DNA from 4 places in the Streptomyces sp. NPDC002669 genome. Region 4 is predicted to be linked to each of the others. Evidence: riboswitches for the same ligand, from Rfam matches in the RefSeq annotation. Region 4 holds a riboswitch; each other region holds the start of a gene.
What was found. A riboswitch is a leader RNA that binds a small molecule or an ion and turns the genes downstream of it on or off. The one in region 4 is predicted to bind cyclic di-AMP.

Region 1: it holds a riboswitch for cyclic di-AMP, as region 4 does, so the genes downstream of both, ACFYW1_RS26565 (M23 family metallopeptidase) here and ACFYW1_RS12730 (peptidoglycan DD-metalloendopeptidase family protein) in region 4, are expected to answer to the same signal.
Region 2: it holds a riboswitch for cyclic di-AMP, as region 4 does, so the genes downstream of both, ACFYW1_RS32290 (M23 family metallopeptidase) here and ACFYW1_RS12730 (peptidoglycan DD-metalloendopeptidase family protein) in region 4, are expected to answer to the same signal.
Region 3: it holds a riboswitch for cyclic di-AMP, as region 4 does, so the genes downstream of both, ACFYW1_RS16610 (transglycosylase family protein) here and ACFYW1_RS12730 (peptidoglycan DD-metalloendopeptidase family protein) in region 4, are expected to answer to the same signal.

Annotation. Positions count from the first base shown of each region.
Region 1 is NZ_JBIAQQ010000020.1:54,090-58,292, reverse strand. Features, by position in the region: gene ACFYW1_RS26575 (M16 family metallopeptidase) at 1-476, shown strand, start outside; gene ACFYW1_RS26570 (M16 family metallopeptidase) at 500-1,882, shown strand; cyclic di-AMP (ydaO/yuaA leader) riboswitch at 2,117-2,281, shown strand; gene ACFYW1_RS26565 (M23 family metallopeptidase) at 2,295-3,098, shown strand; gene ACFYW1_RS26560 (GntR family transcriptional regulator) at 3,334-4,059, shown strand.
Region 2 is NZ_JBIAQQ010000030.1:23,594-27,796, reverse strand. Features, by position in the region: gene ACFYW1_RS32305 (SHOCT domain-containing protein) at 1-306, opposite strand, end outside; tRNA gene ACFYW1_RS32300 (tRNA-Met) at 544-617, shown strand; gene ACFYW1_RS32295 (PP2C family protein-serine/threonine phosphatase) at 807-1,967, shown strand; cyclic di-AMP (ydaO/yuaA leader) riboswitch at 2,240-2,392, shown strand; gene ACFYW1_RS32290 (M23 family metallopeptidase) at 2,515-3,597, shown strand; gene ACFYW1_RS32285 (aldo/keto reductase) at 3,773-4,203, shown strand, end outside.
Region 3 is NZ_JBIAQQ010000009.1:146,125-150,327, forward strand. Features, by position in the region: gene ACFYW1_RS16600 (cytochrome P450) at 1-827, shown strand, start outside; gene ACFYW1_RS16605 (transglycosylase family protein) at 934-1,926, shown strand; cyclic di-AMP (ydaO/yuaA leader) riboswitch at 2,238-2,409, shown strand; gene ACFYW1_RS16610 (transglycosylase family protein) at 2,413-3,183, shown strand; gene eno (phosphopyruvate hydratase) at 3,506-4,203, shown strand, end outside.
Region 4 is NZ_JBIAQQ010000007.1:6,239-10,441, reverse strand. Features, by position in the region: gene ACFYW1_RS12740 (STM4011 family radical SAM protein) at 1-77, shown strand, start outside; gene ACFYW1_RS12735 (SGNH/GDSL hydrolase family protein) at 148-981, opposite strand; gene ACFYW1_RS12730 (peptidoglycan DD-metalloendopeptidase family protein) at 1,192-2,163, opposite strand; cyclic di-AMP (ydaO/yuaA leader) riboswitch at 2,167-2,321, opposite strand; gene ACFYW1_RS12725 (alpha-galactosidase) at 2,618-4,203, opposite strand, start outside.

The sequences.
Region 1 (4,203 bases), on a different contig from region 4:
GTCTCGTCCGCCGCGACCGCACGGCCGTGGCGGCCGGGTTCGGACTGCTGCGACTGGCCGGAGCGCCCTCGCTCGGCTGGCTGGACGTCAAGATGTCCGGCGGGGTCGAGGTGCCGGAGGTCGAGACCGCGGTCGACGAGGAACTCGCCCGGTTCGCCGCCGAGGGCCCCACGCCCGAGGAAATGGAGCGGGCGCAGGCCCAGTTGGAGCGCGAGTGGCTGGACCGGCTCGGCACGGTCGCGGGCCGCGCGGACGAACTGTGCCGCTTCGCCGTGCTGTTCGGCGACCCGCAGCTCGCCCTGACCGCCGTGCAGCGGGTGCTCGACGTGACTGCGGAGGAGGTCCGGGCCGCGGCCGGGGCCCAGCTGCGCCCGGACAACCGGGCGGTGCTGGTCTACGAGCCGGTCGAGTCGGCCGAGGCCGCCGACGAGACCGACGCCGACGACACCGACGCGCACGAAGGAGCGGGCAAGTGACCGACGCCGCGACTGGAGTTTCGATGCAGTACCACCCGCAGCCGGCCCCCGGCGTCGCACGGCCCTGGGCCTTTCCCGCCCCGGAGCGGGGGTCCCTGCCCAACGGCCTGACGGTGCTGCGCTGCCACCGCCCCGGCCAGCAGGTCGTCGCGGTGGAGATCTTCCTCGACGCCCCGCTGGACGCCGAGCCCGAGGGCTTCGACGGCGTGGCCACGATCATGTCGAGGGCGCTCTCCGAGGGCACGGACAAGCACACGGCGGAGGAGTTCGCCGCCGAGCTGGAGCGCTGCGGCGCCACTCTCGACACCCACGCCGACCACCCCGGCGTCCGGGTCTCCCTGGAGGTCCCGGCCTCCCGGCTCGCCAAGGCCCTGGCCCTGGTCGCCGAGGCGCTCCGGGCGCCCGCCTTCCCGGACGGCGAGATCGAGCGGCTGGTGCGCAACCGGCTCGACGAGATCCCGCACGAGCAGGCCAACCCGGCCAGGCGCGCCGCCAAGCAGCTCTCCAAGGAACTGTTCCCGGCCGCGGCGCGGATGTCGCGCCCGCGTCAGGGCACCGAGGAGACCGTGGAGCGGATCGACTCGGCGGCGGTGCGCGCGTTCTTCGACGCCCACGTCAGGCCGTCCGCCGCGACCGCCGTGGTCGTCGGCGACCTCACCGGCATCGACCTGGACGCCCTGCTCGCCGACACGCTCGGCGACTGGTCGGGCGAGCCCGCCGTGCCCCGGACCGCCCCGCCGATCACCGCCGACGACACCGGCCGGGTCGTGATCGTCGACCGTCCGGGCGCGGTGCAGACGCAGTTGCTGATCGGCCGGATCGGCGCCGACCGGCACGACAGCGTGTGGCCGGCCCAGATGCTCGGCACGTACTGCCTGGGCGGCACGCTCACCTCCCGGCTGGACCGGGTGCTGCGCGAGGAGAAGGGCTACACCTACGGCGTGCGGGCCTTCGCCCAGGTGCTGCGGTCGTCCGCCCCGGACTCCGAGTCGGGCGCGACCGGTGCCTCGATGATCGCCATCAGCGGATCCGTGGACACGGAGTCCACCGAGCCGGCGCTCAAGGACCTGTGGACGGTCCTGCGGACCCTGGCGGCGGAGGGACTGACGGACGAGGAGCGCGAGACGGCCGTGCAGAACCTCGTGGGCGTGGCGCCCCTGAAGTTCGAGACCGCGGCCTCCGTCGCGAGCACCCTCGCCGACCAGGTCGAGCAGCACCTCCCCGACGACTACCAGGCACAGCTGTACGCCAGGCTCGCGGAGACCGGCACGGTCGAGGCGACCGCGGCGGTCGTCAACGCGTTCCCGGAGGACCGGCTGGTCACGATCCTCGTCGGTGACGCGGCCCGGATCGCGGAGCCGGTCCGCGCCCTGGGCATCGGAGAGGTCTCGGTGGTCTCCGGCTGACGAGCGGCCCTGCCGGAAGACAGAAGGCCGGATAGTCGCATATCGGGACGAAGGGAGGGTTGCGGCGAAGAGGGTTTCGCCGCAACCCTCCCTTTTGTCCGCTCTTGGGGAGAGGTTGCCTGGTTGCCCTGTGGGATGCGCTACAAAACGGCCTGTCCGTTTGGTGAACGTAAGCGGTCCCGCTTAGCGTCGGCTCGGCTGTCCGCCACTTGTATGCCGCAACCGCGACGTACCGGGCAGTCATCGCCGAGTCCCCGTACGGCGCGAGCCAGGGGAGCCGGGGACCCATGAAGTCCCTGGGGTGAATCGGAGGCCCGAGCCGCGACGGCCGGGGCGTCCGTAGGAGACCTTCCTGCTCCGAACCCGTCAGCTAACCCGGTAGGCGAGAAGGAAGGAAAGGACCAGCCACTTCATGGCGTTCACCCGTGCCACCGGGAAGCATCGTGCCCCGAGCCGCCTGACGCGCGGGAGCGCGAAGGCCGTCGGCGTCGCGACCCTGGCCACCACCGGAGTCATCGGCGGCCTGGCCTCCCCTGCCCTCGCCGCGGGCTCCGACGCCCCCTCCGCGAGCGGGGCCGGCCTGAACCAGGTCATCGCCATCGACGCGACCCTCGCCGACCAGATCGAGGCCCAGGCCGACGCCCAGCAGCACCAGGCCGATGCCGTGGCGAAGGCGAAGGCGGAGGCCGAGAAGAAGGCCGAAGCCAGGAAGAAGGCCGTGGCGAAGGCCAGGGCCGAGGCGAAGCGCGCGGCCGAGGAGCGTGCCGAGGAGGCGCGTGCCGCCCGGTCCGCCGAGCGTGCCCGGCTGGGCGCCTTCCAGCTGCCGCTCGCCGGTTCGTACATCAGCACCGGCTACAAGGCCGGCGGCTCGCTCTGGTCCTCCGGCAGCCACTCGGGCGTCGACTTCCACGCCGCCTCCGGCAGCTCCGTCGTCGCCGTCGGCGCCGGTACGGTCGTCGAGGCCGGCTGGGGCGGCGCGTACGGCAACAACGTCGTGCTCCGGATGACGGACGGGACGTACACGCAGTACGGGCACCTCTCCTCGATCGGCGTCTCCGTCGGCCAGCGCGTCGGCGCGGGCCAGCAGATCGGCCTCTCCGGCTCGACCGGCAACTCCACCGGGCCCCACCTCCACTTCGAGGCCCGCACGACCCCGGAGTACGGCTCCGACGTGAACCCCGTCGCGTACCTGCGCGCCCACGGCGTCAACGTCTGACCCGAGCACCCCGCGGCACCCTCCACGCCCTTCCGATGGCCCCGGCAGCCCGCCGGGGCCATCGGCGTATCCGTCAAGGGGCCCGGTGCGGGTGCCCGCCCGCCGAACCGCCCCGCGGCCAAAAGATATTCATGAATTTCCGTCCGGCATCGGAAACACGGTCGCATTGCAATAGAGTCACGGGGCAGGTATCGGCCGGCCGCGGTGTGCGGGGGATCGAGGCGGAGGTTCGGACATGCGCATTCCGGCGCATTCGGTATGCACGGCAATTCGTGACGACATCGTCTCGGGTTTCTTCGAGCGGGGCAGCCGACTCACCGAGGAGTTGCTGGCGCGCCGGTACGGGGTTTCCCGGGTCCCGGTGCGGGAGGCGTTGCGGACCCTGGAGTCGGAGGGGTTCGTGGTCACCCGCCGTCACGCGGGCGCCTGTGTCGCCGAGCCCACCGAGCTGGAGGCCGCCGATCTCCTGGAGGTCCGGATGCTGCTGGAGCCGCTGGGCGCCGCGCGCGCCGCCCGGCGCCGCACCGAGGCACACCTCAAGGTGCTGCGCGGCCTGGTCAGGCTCGGCCGGGACCGGGCCGGGCGGGGCGAGACGGAGGACCTGCGCCCGCTGGACGGCTGGTTCCACGAGACGCTGGTGCAGGCATCGGGCAGCCCCGGTCTGACCGCCCTGCTCACCCAGCTCCGACACAAGACCGCCTGGATGTACACGGTCGAGCCGCCCGCCCGGCCGATGGACTCCTGGGCCGAGCGCGGGGCCATCGTGGACGCGGTGGCGCGCCGTGACGCGGACCGGGCCAGGGCGCTGGCCGCCCAGCACGTCGAACGGGCCGCGGCCGCGCACCGGCTGCGCCGGACGGACCGGCCGGGGGGCCGCACGGCCCGGCGGCCCGCCGTACCGCGCACCGACCGGGTGAGGACCTCGCAACATCCCGTAAACACCACGGGCGCGCGGCATTAACAATCGGGCCGTATAAAAAGGGGTGAAGTGTGATTCCGGAGGGAAGCGGGCCCGGTCCGCGATAATTCCACCCGTCCGAATTCCCCTGCCCCGATTCCATGGGCCGTCATTCCGGGAGCCGGGCCCACTCGGGTCCCTCCACAT
Region 2 (4,203 bases), on a different contig from region 4:
TTTCGGGCCGTCCCCGCCCGAGGTGCCCGCCGCCTCCCGTACGTACGCCTTGAAGGCCGCGTCCCGGTCCTGGGCCTCCTTGATGTCCCGTCTGCTCATGGACTTGCCGCGCACGATCACGTACACCAGCACCCCGATGTACGGCAGCAGCAGCGTCAGGACCAGCCAGGCCGCCTTGCCCCAGCCGCTGAGGTCGTGGCTGCGGAAGATGTCCGTGATGACCTTGAAGAGCAGGAACAGCCACATGACCCAGAGGAAGAACCAGAGCATGGTCCAGAAGAGGTCGAGCAACGAGTAGTCGTCCACGGTTCGCTCCCGATCAGTGCGATGTCGTCGCGTCGGTCGGCCGGTCGATGAAATCAGTCATATCACCGCATATCGGTACGCGCGCGCCGTCCGAGGTCAGGTCCGGACAGGGCCCGGGCGGGGTCCCGGGTCCGGATCGCCGGTGCGGTCCGTGGGCCGGAGGCGGTCCGGGTGAAGCCCCGGGGAACCCGAGTGGTCATGAGTGCGCCGGGAATGGCGTAGAGTTGTGTTCACCGACGCGGGGTGGAGCAGCTCGGTAGCTCGCTGGGCTCATAACCCAGAGGTCGCAGGTTCAAATCCTGTCCCCGCTACTGAAGAGTCAGGCCCGGCACGCATGCAGCGTGCCGGGCCTGACTCGTTTCGTTCTCCCGTCCCGCCCCACGCCCCGTCCCCCCATTGGCCGATGAGCGGTCGCCGCGCCGTCGCGTTCCGGGGAGTCTGGGGGCGGGGCGCGGTTCCGTCCGCAGCCGCGGACGTACCGGGCAGGAGACCAACGGGTGGTGTGGAAGCGGGAGCAGCGGCGCGGCGGGCACGTCGACGGCGGCGTCGGCACCCGGCGGTTCGTACGGGCGATGCCCGCCTTGATGATCGTCGGCGGGCTGGTGTTCGACATCTTCACGCCGCCGACCTTCACCGCCATCCCGCTGTTCGTGGCGGCGCCGCTGATCGCCGCCCCGTTCTTCTCGCTCTCCCGCACCGTCAGCACCGGCATCGCCTCGATGCTGGCCGTCATCGCGCTGCGGCTGTCCAGCAGCACGCTGCCCGAAGTGGTGCCGCTGATCGAGCTGCTGACCCTGGCCACCGTCTCGGTCCTCGCGGTCGTGATCAACGGGGTGGTGCGGCGCGGCAACGAGCAGCTGGCCTCCGCGCGGGTCATCGCGGAGACCGCCATGCGCGCGGTGCTGCCGAAGCCGTCCGAGCGGATCGGCGGACTGCGCGTGGCGGCGCGGTACGTGGCGGCGCAGGCGGACGAGTTCGTCGGCGGCGACCTGTTCGCCGTGACGGACACCCCGTACGGGGTGCGGCTGGTGGTCGGGGACGTGCGGGGCAAGGGCCTCGAAGCCGTGGGGACGGTGGCGGTGGTCATCGGGGCGTTCCGCGAGGCGGCCGAGCAGGAGCACTCGCTGGAGGGCGTGGCGTGGCGGCTGGAACGGGCGCTGGCGCGGGAGGAGGCGAGGCGGGGCGGGCTCGACGTGCTGGAGGGGTTCATCACCGCCGTGCTGGCCGAGATCCCGTCCGGGCCGGCCCGGGTGCGCGTCGTCAACCGCGGCCACCCCGAACCGATCCTGCTGCATCCCGACGGGGCGCTGGAGGTGCTGAGGCCCACCGAGCCCGCGCTGCCGCTCGGGATGGACCTGGGCGCGTGGCCGCAGCGGACGGACGAGTGGGAGCTGCCGGCCGGGACGACCCTGCTCCTGTACACGGACGGCCTCTCCGAGGCACGGAACGCCGAAGGGGTCTTCTACGACCCGGCGGACCGGCTGCGCGGGCGGATCTTCCCGGGGCCCGAGGAGCTGCTGTCCGCGCTGACCGACGACGTGCGCCTGCACACGGGCGGCGAGACGACCGACGACATGGCGCTGCTCGCGGTCATGCGCCCGGCGGAGGGGGAGCCGGACCGGCGCAGGACCGTGCGGATCGTCGGCCGGGAGGAAGGGTGACGGGCGGGCCCGGGGGCCGGGTTCCGTTCCTTCCGCTCCCGGCGCCACGGTGCGTGATCGAAGGGCGCCGCTCCGCATAACATTTGACGCAACGTCAGAAACGGGGTAGTGGCTGAGGTGCGGTCAACTCGCACGTTTTCATTGGATTATGTCCCGTAAAGTCCAGGCCAAAGACGTGAACGATCAGTGGGAACGGCTTGGAATGCGACCCCGGTGTCTATTAACGTTCGATAACGCAGCGCGGTCGTCCCAGCCGCCGCCAGTGGCGGCACCGTGCGCGAGCGCCGAATTCCGCAAGGGAACCGGGGAACCACCTATATGGGGTGAATCGGACGCCTGTGTCTCGTGAGAGGCAGAGGGGCCCGTAGGAGACCTTCCTGCTCCGAACCCGTCAGCTAACCCGGTAGGCGAGAAGGAAGGAAAGGAGTGCGCCCCCGTGGCGTCCAACAAGCCTGCCCCCGAGGCCCCGTCCCGGTTCACCCCCGACTACGGCTTCGGTGCCGACTTCCCCGCACAGCGCGGTTCCGACACGGCGGCCACCGGGACGGTGACGACGGCATACGGCAGCGACCACGACGCCGGGTTCAACGGTGACTTCAGCGACGGCTACGGCGGCGACTTCCGCACCGAGGGCAACGGCGGCGAGCCCGCGCGCAGCCTGGAGGAGTGGAACCCCACCGAGGAGTCCGTCCGCCCCGTGCGCGGCCGGCACCGCGTCGCCAAGCAGCGCAGCGGACTCGCCCGCAGCTCCACGGTGCTGGGCGTCGGCGTCATCGCGGCGGTCGGCGCGGGCGGCATGGCCACCGCGCAGAGCAAGCCGCCGGTCTCCATCTCCGTCCCCGACTCCATCACGGAGAACCTCCCCGACGCCGCGTCACTTCCCGGCGTGGGTGCTCTGTTCTCCGACGACTCGGACAAGGACGCGTCCGAGGACGTCACCGCCACCACCCCGCTGACCTCCGCCGGCATCACCGCCGCCGAGGCCGAGCAGGGCAGGACGGATGCCGGCGAGGCGCTCCGCGCCCGCATCCTCCAGCAGGCCGAGCAGCAGCAGGACGCGGCCGCCGCCGAGGCCAAGGCCGCGGAGGAGGCGGCCGCCGCGGAGAAGGCCGCCGCCGAGGCGAAGAAGCAGCAGGACGAGGCCGAGGCCAAGGCCGCCGCCGAGAAGAAGAAGGCGGAGGAGGAGGCCAAGAAGAAGGCGGAGGCCCTCCGGCTCGCCAAGCTCGCCGCCAGCTACGCCGTCCCGACCTCCTCGTACACGATCACCTCGACCTACGGCCAGGCCGGTTCGATGTGGTCCTCCGGCCACCACACCGGCCTCGACTTCGCCGCCCCGACCGGCACCCCGGTCAAGGCCGTGCACGGCGGCACCATCAAGTCGGCGGGCTGGTCCGGCTCGTACGGCTACCGCACGGTGCTGGAGCTGGAGGACGGCACGGAGGTCTGGTACTGCCACCAGTCCTCGATCGGTGTCAGCGTCGGCCAGAAGGTCGCCACCGGCGAGACCATCGGCCGCGTCGGCGCGACCGGCAACGTGACCGGACCGCACCTCCACCTGGAGATCCACACCCCCGACGGCACGGGTGTCGACCCGATGGCCTGGCTCCGCGGCAAGGGCCTCAACATCTGAGGCGACCCGGCCCGGCCCGGTCCACCGGCCCATGAACCCCGGCAGTCCTGACGCTCCCCCCCGACGTCAGGACTGCCGGTTTTTCGTGGGAGGTACCGGGCCGGCACGCCCGCGGGCCGCCGGAAAGAACGGGCCCGCCGGAATAGCGGGCCCGTCGGAACTCGTTGATCCACTTATGACTTCTCTTCGTAAGCTGGGCTCCTCCGACCTCCAGGTCTTCCCGCTCGCACTCGGTGGCAACGTCTTCGGCTGGACCGCCGACGAGGCGCAGTCGTTCGCCGTGCTGGACGCCTACGCCGAGGCCGGGGGCAACTTCATCGACACCGCCGACGTGTACTCGGCCTGGGTCCCGGGCAACGAGGGCGGTGAGTCCGAGACCGTCCTCGGCAAGTGGCTCGCCGCGCGCGGCAACCGGTCCGACGTCGTCGTCGCCACGAAGGGCGGCGCCCACCCCGAGTACAAGGGGCTTGCCGCCGCCACCATCAAGGCCGCCGCCGAGGAGTCGCTGCGCCGGCTCGGCACCGACCACATCGATCTCTACTACACGCACTTCGACGACGAGACCGTGCCGGTCGAGGAGATCATCACCGCCCTGGACCAGCTGGT
Region 3 (4,203 bases), on a different contig from region 4:
TCCCCATCTACGCGATCTGCGACCTGCTGGGCGTGCCGCCCGAGGACCAGGACGACTTCCGGGACTGGGCGGGCATGATGATCCGCCACGGCGGCGGCCCGCGCGGCGGGGTGGCCAGGTCGGTGAAGAAGATGCGCGGCTACCTCGCCGAGCTGATCCACCGCAAGCGCGAGAACCCGGGGGAGGACCTGATCTCGGGGCTGATCCGGGCCAGCGACCACGGCGAGCACCTCACCGAGAACGAGGCCGCGGCCATGGCCTTCATCCTGCTCTTCGCCGGGTTCGAGACGACGGTCAACCTCATCGGCAACGGCGTCCACTCCCTGCTGCGCGACCCGGAGCAGCGCGCCCTGCTCCAGCACTCCATCGAGACGGAGGAGGGCGCGCTGCTGGAGACCGGGATCGAGGAGCTGCTGCGGTACGACGGTCCGGTCGAGCTGGCGACCTGGCGGTTCGCCACCGAGCCGCTGACACTCGGCGGACAGGACATCGCGGCCGGGGACCCCGTGCTCGTGGTGCTCGCCGCCGCCGACCGCGACCCGGAACGCTTCTCGGAACCCGACACCCTGGACCTCGCGCGGCGTGACAATCAGCACCTCGGATACGGGCACGGCATCCACTACTGCCTGGGCGCGCCGCTCGCCCGGCTGGAGGGCCGGACCGCGCTCGCCACGCTGCTGAGACGCCTCCCCGACCTGCGGCTCGCGGTGGAATCCGGCGATCTGCGGTGGCGCGGCGGGCTCATCATGCGCGGACTGCGCACCCTTCCCGTGGAGTTCACGCCGGAGTCCGGACGGGCCGGAAGTGACTCCTCGTCAACTCTGTGACTTTTACGTGATCCGCGCTGCATCGACTTGTGACTCCCGTTCGAGTCCAGCTAGGTTCACCGTTCGACCCACCAGACACACGTCAGCTACACGGAAGGCAAACCCCATGGGCTCCGCGAACGGCAAACACCGTCGCCCCCGTCAGGCACCCGCCATCGTCGTCGCCGCGGGCGTGACCGGGTCCGCCATCGCCATCCCGCTGCTCGGCGCGTCCGGTGCGCACGCGGCCGACGCCACGACCTGGGACCGGGTGGCCGAGTGCGAGAGCGGCGGCACATGGAGCGCCGACTTCGGCAACGGCTCCTACGGCGGGCTCCAGCTCTCGCCGGAGACCTGGAAGGCGTACGGCGGCGAGTCGTACGCCGAGCGCGCCGACCTCGCCAGCCGGGCGCAGCAGATCGCCGTGGCCCAGAAGGTCCTGGAGGACCAGGGGCCGCAGGCGTGGCCCAGCTGCGCGGTCATCTCCGGCCTCGCGACGGACGGGACGCTGCCCGGCGTCGACCCGGGGACCACGCCCTCCGCCGACCCGGAGCAGGGCGGGGAGCCCGCCGGGGAGACGTCGAAGACTCCGGCCGACCCGGCGAGCGGCGCCACGGAGGGCGCGGACGGCGCGGGTGCCGTGGACGGCACGGACGGTGCCGACGAGCCGTCAGGGACGGTCACGCCGTCTCCGGACCCCTCGTCCGGCACCCCCACCGCACCGCCCTCGGAGGGCTCCGCCGAGGGCTCCACGAAGGCCCCGTCCGACACGCCCGGGGAGTCCCTCCCGTCCGGTTCACCTGAATCGTCCAGCGGTCAGGGCGGCAAGCACCGCGGCACCCCGGCCGTCGAGGACGGCCGCGGGACCGGCGCCGGCGAGGGCCGCGAGCCGGGCCGTCACGCCTCCCGGGGCGGCGACGGCGCGCGCGACACGGAAGCCCCGGCCGCCGGCGACCCGTACACCGTCCGCCCCGGCGACAACCTCTGGGCCATCGCCGACGCGCAGAAGGTCCCTGGTGGGTGGGCTGCGCTGTACGAGGCGAACAGGGACGAGGTCGGCTCCGACCCGGACCTCATCCTTCCCGGCCAGCGGCTCGACCTCGGTGTGACGGCCGAGTGAGAGCCGCGTGAGAGCGGCCTGACGACCGGCTGAAAAAGACCCCGGAACCGGGGCAGTTCAGGGACCTATGTCCACTTATGCGTAAGTGAGACATGGGTCTCTTTGCGTCAACTGGCGTGTCGCGCGCCGGGAAACCCTTCGCATCGGCCCCGACCTGCGGAAACAATAGATCCTCAGATGCAAGTAAGGGCTTATTGTCCGATGTGTCCATCTTTGAATGTGGGGGTTGCGTATGTTTACGGTCGGAACCGCTCGCACCGCGGGCCCCGTCGACCGTCACGCCGAATCCTGCCGTCGGTCGGAGGGAACAGACGCGTAAAGCGCCGTAGGCAGGAGCGGGGGACCCAGGTAGGCGCCGGCCCCGATCGTCGAAGGACGCATCAGGACCGGCTTGGGGTGAAGTCGCGTGCTAGGACGTGCGACCGGGCAACTCACTTGGCCCGAACCCGACAGCTCACCTCGTAGGCGTCGGTGAGGAGAAGTTCCATGCTGTTTTCCAGCAAGGGCAAGCACCGCCGCCCGTCCAAGGCCGTCCGCATCGCCACGCTCGCCGGTGTCACCGGTGCCGCCGTCGCCGTCCCCCTGATGGGTGCGACCGGCGCCTCCGCCGCCTCCGTCGCCACCTGGGACGCCGTCGCCCAGTGCGAGTCCGGTGGCAACTGGTCGATCAACACCGGCAACGGCTACTACGGTGGCCTGCAGTTCTCCCAGTCCAGCTGGGCCGCCGCCGGTGGTCTGCAGTACGCCCCCCGCGCCGACCTGGCCACCAAGGCCCAGCAGATCGCCACCGCCGAGCGCCTCCTCGACATGCAGGGCCCGGGTGCCTGGGCCTGCGCCGGCGCCGGCGGCCTGCGCAACGACGGCGTCGACCCGGGCGTCGACACCGGCTCCTCCGGCTCCACCGAGAAGTCCGGCTCCACGCAGCAGCAGAGCGCCCCGGCCGCCCCGAAGCAGCAGTCGCAGCCGACCCGCCAGGCCCAGCCGAAGCAGGAGCGCACCGAGGCCCCCGCCGCCTCCCGCTCCGAGCGCTCCGCGGCCCCGCGGGCCGAGGCCAGGAAGACCGTCACCACCCCGACCGGCAAGAAGGTCAAGAAGGGCGACGGCGAGTACAAGGTCGTCACCGGCGACTCGCTGAGCAAGATCGCCGCCGACCGGGGCGTCGAGGGCGGCTGGCAGAAGCTGTTCGAGCTGAACAAGGACATCGTCGAGAACGCCGACCTGATCTACCCGGGTCAGCAGCTGCACCTGACGAAGTAGCCGGGATCCTCTCCTCCCCGGTGGCCCCGGCCCGCGCGACCCTCCGTACGCGCGGGCCGGGGTTTCCGCCTTCCCGCCGCGCGGGCGGCCACCGGCCCCCGCGGCCCCTTCCGTCGGAGCCCTCCGGGAGGGTTTGTTCAACTCCTGTAGTTACTGACCGGTAAAAATCTGGCCTTTCCTCCCGCATTGTCCGCCCTCGGGTCCTTTTTCGTCCCAGGGGACGGGCGGTCGTCGGGCTGATCGGGCCCGGCCGGTTAGGCTCTTGTCGCAAGGCCAAAGCGACCCTGCACAACCAGCGTCATATCCCAGAAGGAGATGCCTCGTGCCGTCCATCGACGTCGTCGTAGCCCGGGAAATCCTCGACTCCCGCGGAAACCCCACGGTCGAGGTCGAGGTCGGCCTCGACGACGGCAGCACGGGCCGTGCTGCCGTTCCGTCCGGCGCCTCCACCGGTGCGTTCGAGGCCATCGAGCTCCGTGACGGCGACCCCAACCGCTACCAGGGCAAGGGCGTCGAGAAGGCCGTCCTCGCCGTGATCGAGCAGATCGGCCCGGAGCTCGTCGGCTACGACGCCACCGAGCAGCGGCTGATCGACCAGGCGATGTTCGACCTGGACGCCACGGAGAACAAGGGCTCGCTCGGCGCCAACGCCATCCTCGGCGTCTCGCTGGCCGTCGCCCACGCCGCGTCCGAGGCATCGGACCTGCCGCTGTTCCGCTACCTGGGCGGCCCGAACGCGCACCTGCTGCCCGTTCCGATGATGAACATCCTCAACGGCGGCTCGCACGCCGACTCCAACGTGGACATCCAGGAGTTCATGATCGCCCCGATCGGGGCGGAGTCCTTCTCCGAGGCCCTGCGCTGGGGCACCGAGGTCTACCACACGCTGAAGAAGGTCCTGAAGGCCAAGGGCCTGTCGACCGGTCTCGGCGACGAGGGCGGCTTCGCGCCGAACCTGGACTCGAACCGCGCCGCCCTCGACCTCATCCTCGAAGCCATCAAGGAAGCCGGCTACGTCCC
Region 4 (4,203 bases):
CGCTGCCGCTGTACGACGTCTTCGCGGGCGGCGTGCTGGAGCGGATACCGGCGTCGTCGCCGCCGTCCCTCCTCTGACGGGCCCGAGGCCCGGATCCGTCCGTCGCACGGCCGGGTCCGGGCCACACCGCCCGGGGGGGGGATCCCTCTAGAGCGGCAGCAGGTCCGGCCGCTTCGCCTCGACGTGGTCGCCGGAGGACTCGCCGCGCAGCCGTCGGCCGATCCACGGCACCAGGTACTCGCGCGCCCAGTGGATGTCGTCGCGCCGCACTTCGAGCGTGCCGCGCTGGGCCTGCGGGGGCCATTCCTGGTCGGGGTCAGCCGGCACCTCCATGCCGAGGACCTGGGCGGCGCGCAGTGCGACCCTGGTGTGCCCCTCGGGCGAGAGGTGGAGCCGGTCGTCGTCCCAGGCGCGCCGGTCCTGGACGGACCGCAGCGACCACAGGTCGAGGACCGGGCACCCGTAGCGGTCCGCGACGGCCCGCACATGGGCGTTGTACGTGGCGATCTTGCCGCGCAGGTGGCGCAGCACGGGAACGCCACGGGTGTCGAAGCCGGTGGTGATCATGACCGTTCCGACCGATCCGGTCAGGTCGGCGACCGCGCGCTCGAAGCGCTCGGCCACGTCGTCGGGGTCGGTGCCGGGGCGGATGATGTCGTTGCCGCCCGCGCAGAAGCTCACCAGGTCGGGGGCGAGTTCCTTGGCGCGGGGCACCTGCTCCTCGATGATCTGGTCGAGGAGGCGTCCACGTACGGCGAGGTTGGCGTACCTGAAGTCCCCGTGGGGACCCGCGTCCGTTCCGGTGTCCGGGAGTTGGTCCGCGAGGAGTACCGCGAACCGGTCCGCCCAGCCGACGAAGGTCCCGTCCGGACCCGGGTCGCCGACTCCCTCGGTGAAGCTGTCGCCGATCGCCGCGTACGACCCGATGACACCATGTCGGTTGATGACGCCACGTTGATTTTTTCTCGAATCGTCTGCCACAAGCGCTTATCCTGCACCGCCGAATGTGACCTACGCGACCGTAATATGGGGTTGACGGGAGGTGAGATAGACCACCCGGTCAGTTTTTGGCAAAGGGGGAATACGACGAAGGGGCGGTGCGCCGCCGCGCACCGCCCCTTCCGTGTCGCCGGGGTCGGATTCCGCCGTCCGGCTTCCCGGCCGTGCGGATCGGACGTGGATCCGTACGGATCAGACGTAGATGCCGTGCGAGGCCAGGTAGGCGATCGGGTCGATGTCCGAGCCGTACGCCGGGCCCGTGCGGACCTCGAAGTGCAGGTGCGGGCCGGTGGAGTTGCCGGTGGAGCCGGAGAGGCCGATCTGCTGCCCGGCGCTCACGCTCTGGCCCGCCGAGACGGAGAGGGAGGACATGTGGCCGTACTGCGAGTAGCGGCCGTCGGCGTGCTTGATGACGACCTGGTTGCCGTACGCGCCGCCCCAGCCGGCGGTGACGACGGTGCCGGAGGTGATGGCCTTCACACTGGTGCCGGTGGAGACGGGGAAGTCGATCCCGCTGTGGCTGCCGCTGGACCAGTTGGATCCGGAGGCCCGGTAGTTGGTGGTGTGGTTGCCGGGAACCGGGTGGACGTAGCCGGAGCCGGTGCTCTGGGCGGCCGGAGCGGAGGTCGCGGCCTTGGACTGGGCCACGGGCGCGGACTTGACCGGGGCCGACTCGGCCGGGGCGGCCTGGGCCGGGGCCGACTTCTTCGCGGCCGACGGCGCCGAGGGGGCCTTCGACGGGAGGGAGGAGCCGGTGCCCGTGCCGGTGGACGCGGCACCGGCGGACGCCTTGCCTCCGATGGTCAGCTTCATGCCCGGGAAGATCAGGCCGGGGTTCTCGCCGACGACCTGGCGGTTGTCCTGGTACAGCTTCTGCCAGCCGCCCTGGACCTTGTGCTCGGTGGCGATCTTCGCGAGGTAGTCGCCGGAGACGACGGAGTACGTCGTGGTGGCGGGGGCCTGCTTCTGCGCGACCGGCTGGGCGTGCGTGGTGGTGACGGGGGCCTTCTGCGGCACGGCGGCCGGGGCGGCCTGCTCTGCGGCGTGGGCGCCGGTGGCGCCGAGCAGCGGGAGCGCGATGACGGCGCCGCCGGCGCTCGCCGCGACGACGCCGCGGGCGATGGGGCCGGCCTTGGGACGACGGTGCTTACCCGAGATGGGCATGAAGTGTTTCCTCTCCGGCGCCTGCGAGGTGAGCTGTCGGGTTCGGGCTGGAGATGCCCGGCCGCGCGAACGCGACTTCACCCCTAGCCGGCCGGATTCACCGGTCGGCGACTTACCTGGTTCCCCCGCTCCTGCCACGCGATCAGTGGATATGAATTCCGGTCGGCGGCAGGATTGGGCGGTCCGTCCGGATTGACGGTGACCGTAGGCGAGCCGGGACGGTGAGAACAAGCCATGGGTTCCACTCCGGATTCCGCACCCGGGAAATCGGTGCGGAATTCCGGTCACACTCCGTGGATTAAGGATCTTGCCTTTCCGCGCCACGCACGGAATTCCCGGCCGCCCCTCCGCCACACACCGTCACGGATATGATCCCGCTCACGAGCGGGCAACCATCCCCCATGCACCTCGGGCAAGTTGCGACAAAATACGCATTACGGACACTCTACGCGGGTCACCCTTTTCTGAGCCTCAGCACGCGCGCGTCGAGGTCTCCCCGGAGCCCGGTGTGCAGTCCGCGGTGCAGCAGCACCGAACCGTGGTGCACCGCCCCCGTCTCCAGGCAGGTGTACGTGGCCCCGGGGTCGATCCCGCGCAGCCGCAGGGCCGGCGGCCGCTCCCGGTGGCGCTGGGTCTCCAGCCACATCAGGACCACGGTCTCCTCGCCACGGACGTACTGGACCGCGCCGAGGCCGCCGCCCGGGGGGCGCAGCCGGTACAACTCGCCGTGCTGCACCACCGGCCGGATCTCCTTGTACAGCTCCACCCATTCCCGCGCCTCGGTGAGCTCCCCCTCGCTCCACTCCGCGAGGTCCCCGCCGATGCCGAGCACTCCGGCCATCGCGCTCACGAAGCGGAAGCGCAGGGAGCTGACCCTGTCGTTGAACTGGACGTTCGGGCTGTCGGTGACCCAGGCGGCCATCACCCGGGCCGGGTGGATCTGGCCGAAGCCCTCCTGGATGGCGAGCCGGTCCAGCGGGTCGGTGTTGTCGGAGGTCCACACCTGGTCCGTACGGGACAGGATTCCCAGGTCGATCCGCCCGCCGCCGCCCGAGCAGGACTCGAACGCGACGGAGGGGTGCGCGGCCCTGAGCCGGTCGATCAGCCCGTACAGGGCGCCCACGTGCTCGACCCAGAGCTTCTGCGGATACTCCTCGCCCGGCCACCCCGCATCGGTGAAACAGCGGTTGAAATCCCATTTCACATAGTCGATGGGAGCGCTGGAGAGCAGGGTGTCCAGCTGCTCCAGGAGATATTCGCGCACATCGGCACGGGCCAGGTTGAGCACCAGCTGATTGCGGTACTCGGTCCGCTTCCTGCCCGGGAAGTGCTGCACCCAGTCGGGGTGCGCGCGATAGAGATCACTGTCCGGGTTGACCATTTCCGGTTCGACCCAGATACCGAACTGCATGCCGAGTGCGTGCACTTCGTCCGCGAGCGGCTTCAGCCCCTCGGGAAAGCGGTCCGGGTTCGGTGTCCAGTCGCCGAGCCCGGCCCGGTCGCTGGTCCGCTGCCCGAACCACGCGTCGTCCACGACGAAGAGTTCCACGCCCACCTCGGCGGCGCGGGCGGCGAGGGCGCGCTGCTGCTCCAGCGAGACGTCGAAGCCGGTCGCCTCCCAGGAGTTGTAGAGCACCGGCCGGAGGCTCTCCGCGTTCGGGACCACATGGGCCAGCTGCCAGGCGTGCCAGGCGCGGCTCGCCCCGCCGAACCCCCGCCCGCTCCACAGACCGGCGAACACGGGCGTGGTGTACGACTCCCCCGGGGCGAGCCGCAGCAGTCCGGAGTCGTCGTGGCCCGCGCCGCCGGTGATCTGCACCAGCCCGTCGGGAAGCCGCTGCACGCAGATCCGCCACGATCCGGACCAGGCGAGCGCGCAGCCGTACACCTCCCCGCTCTCCTCGGTCGCCGTGCCGTCGGCGTCCAGCGCGACCCACGGCAGGTGCTGGTGGCCGGTGTGGCCGCGCCTGCTGGAGGTGACGCTCTCGCCGTGCATCAGCTCCGCCCGTTCGAGCTGCGACTCCGCCGCCCAGCGTCCGT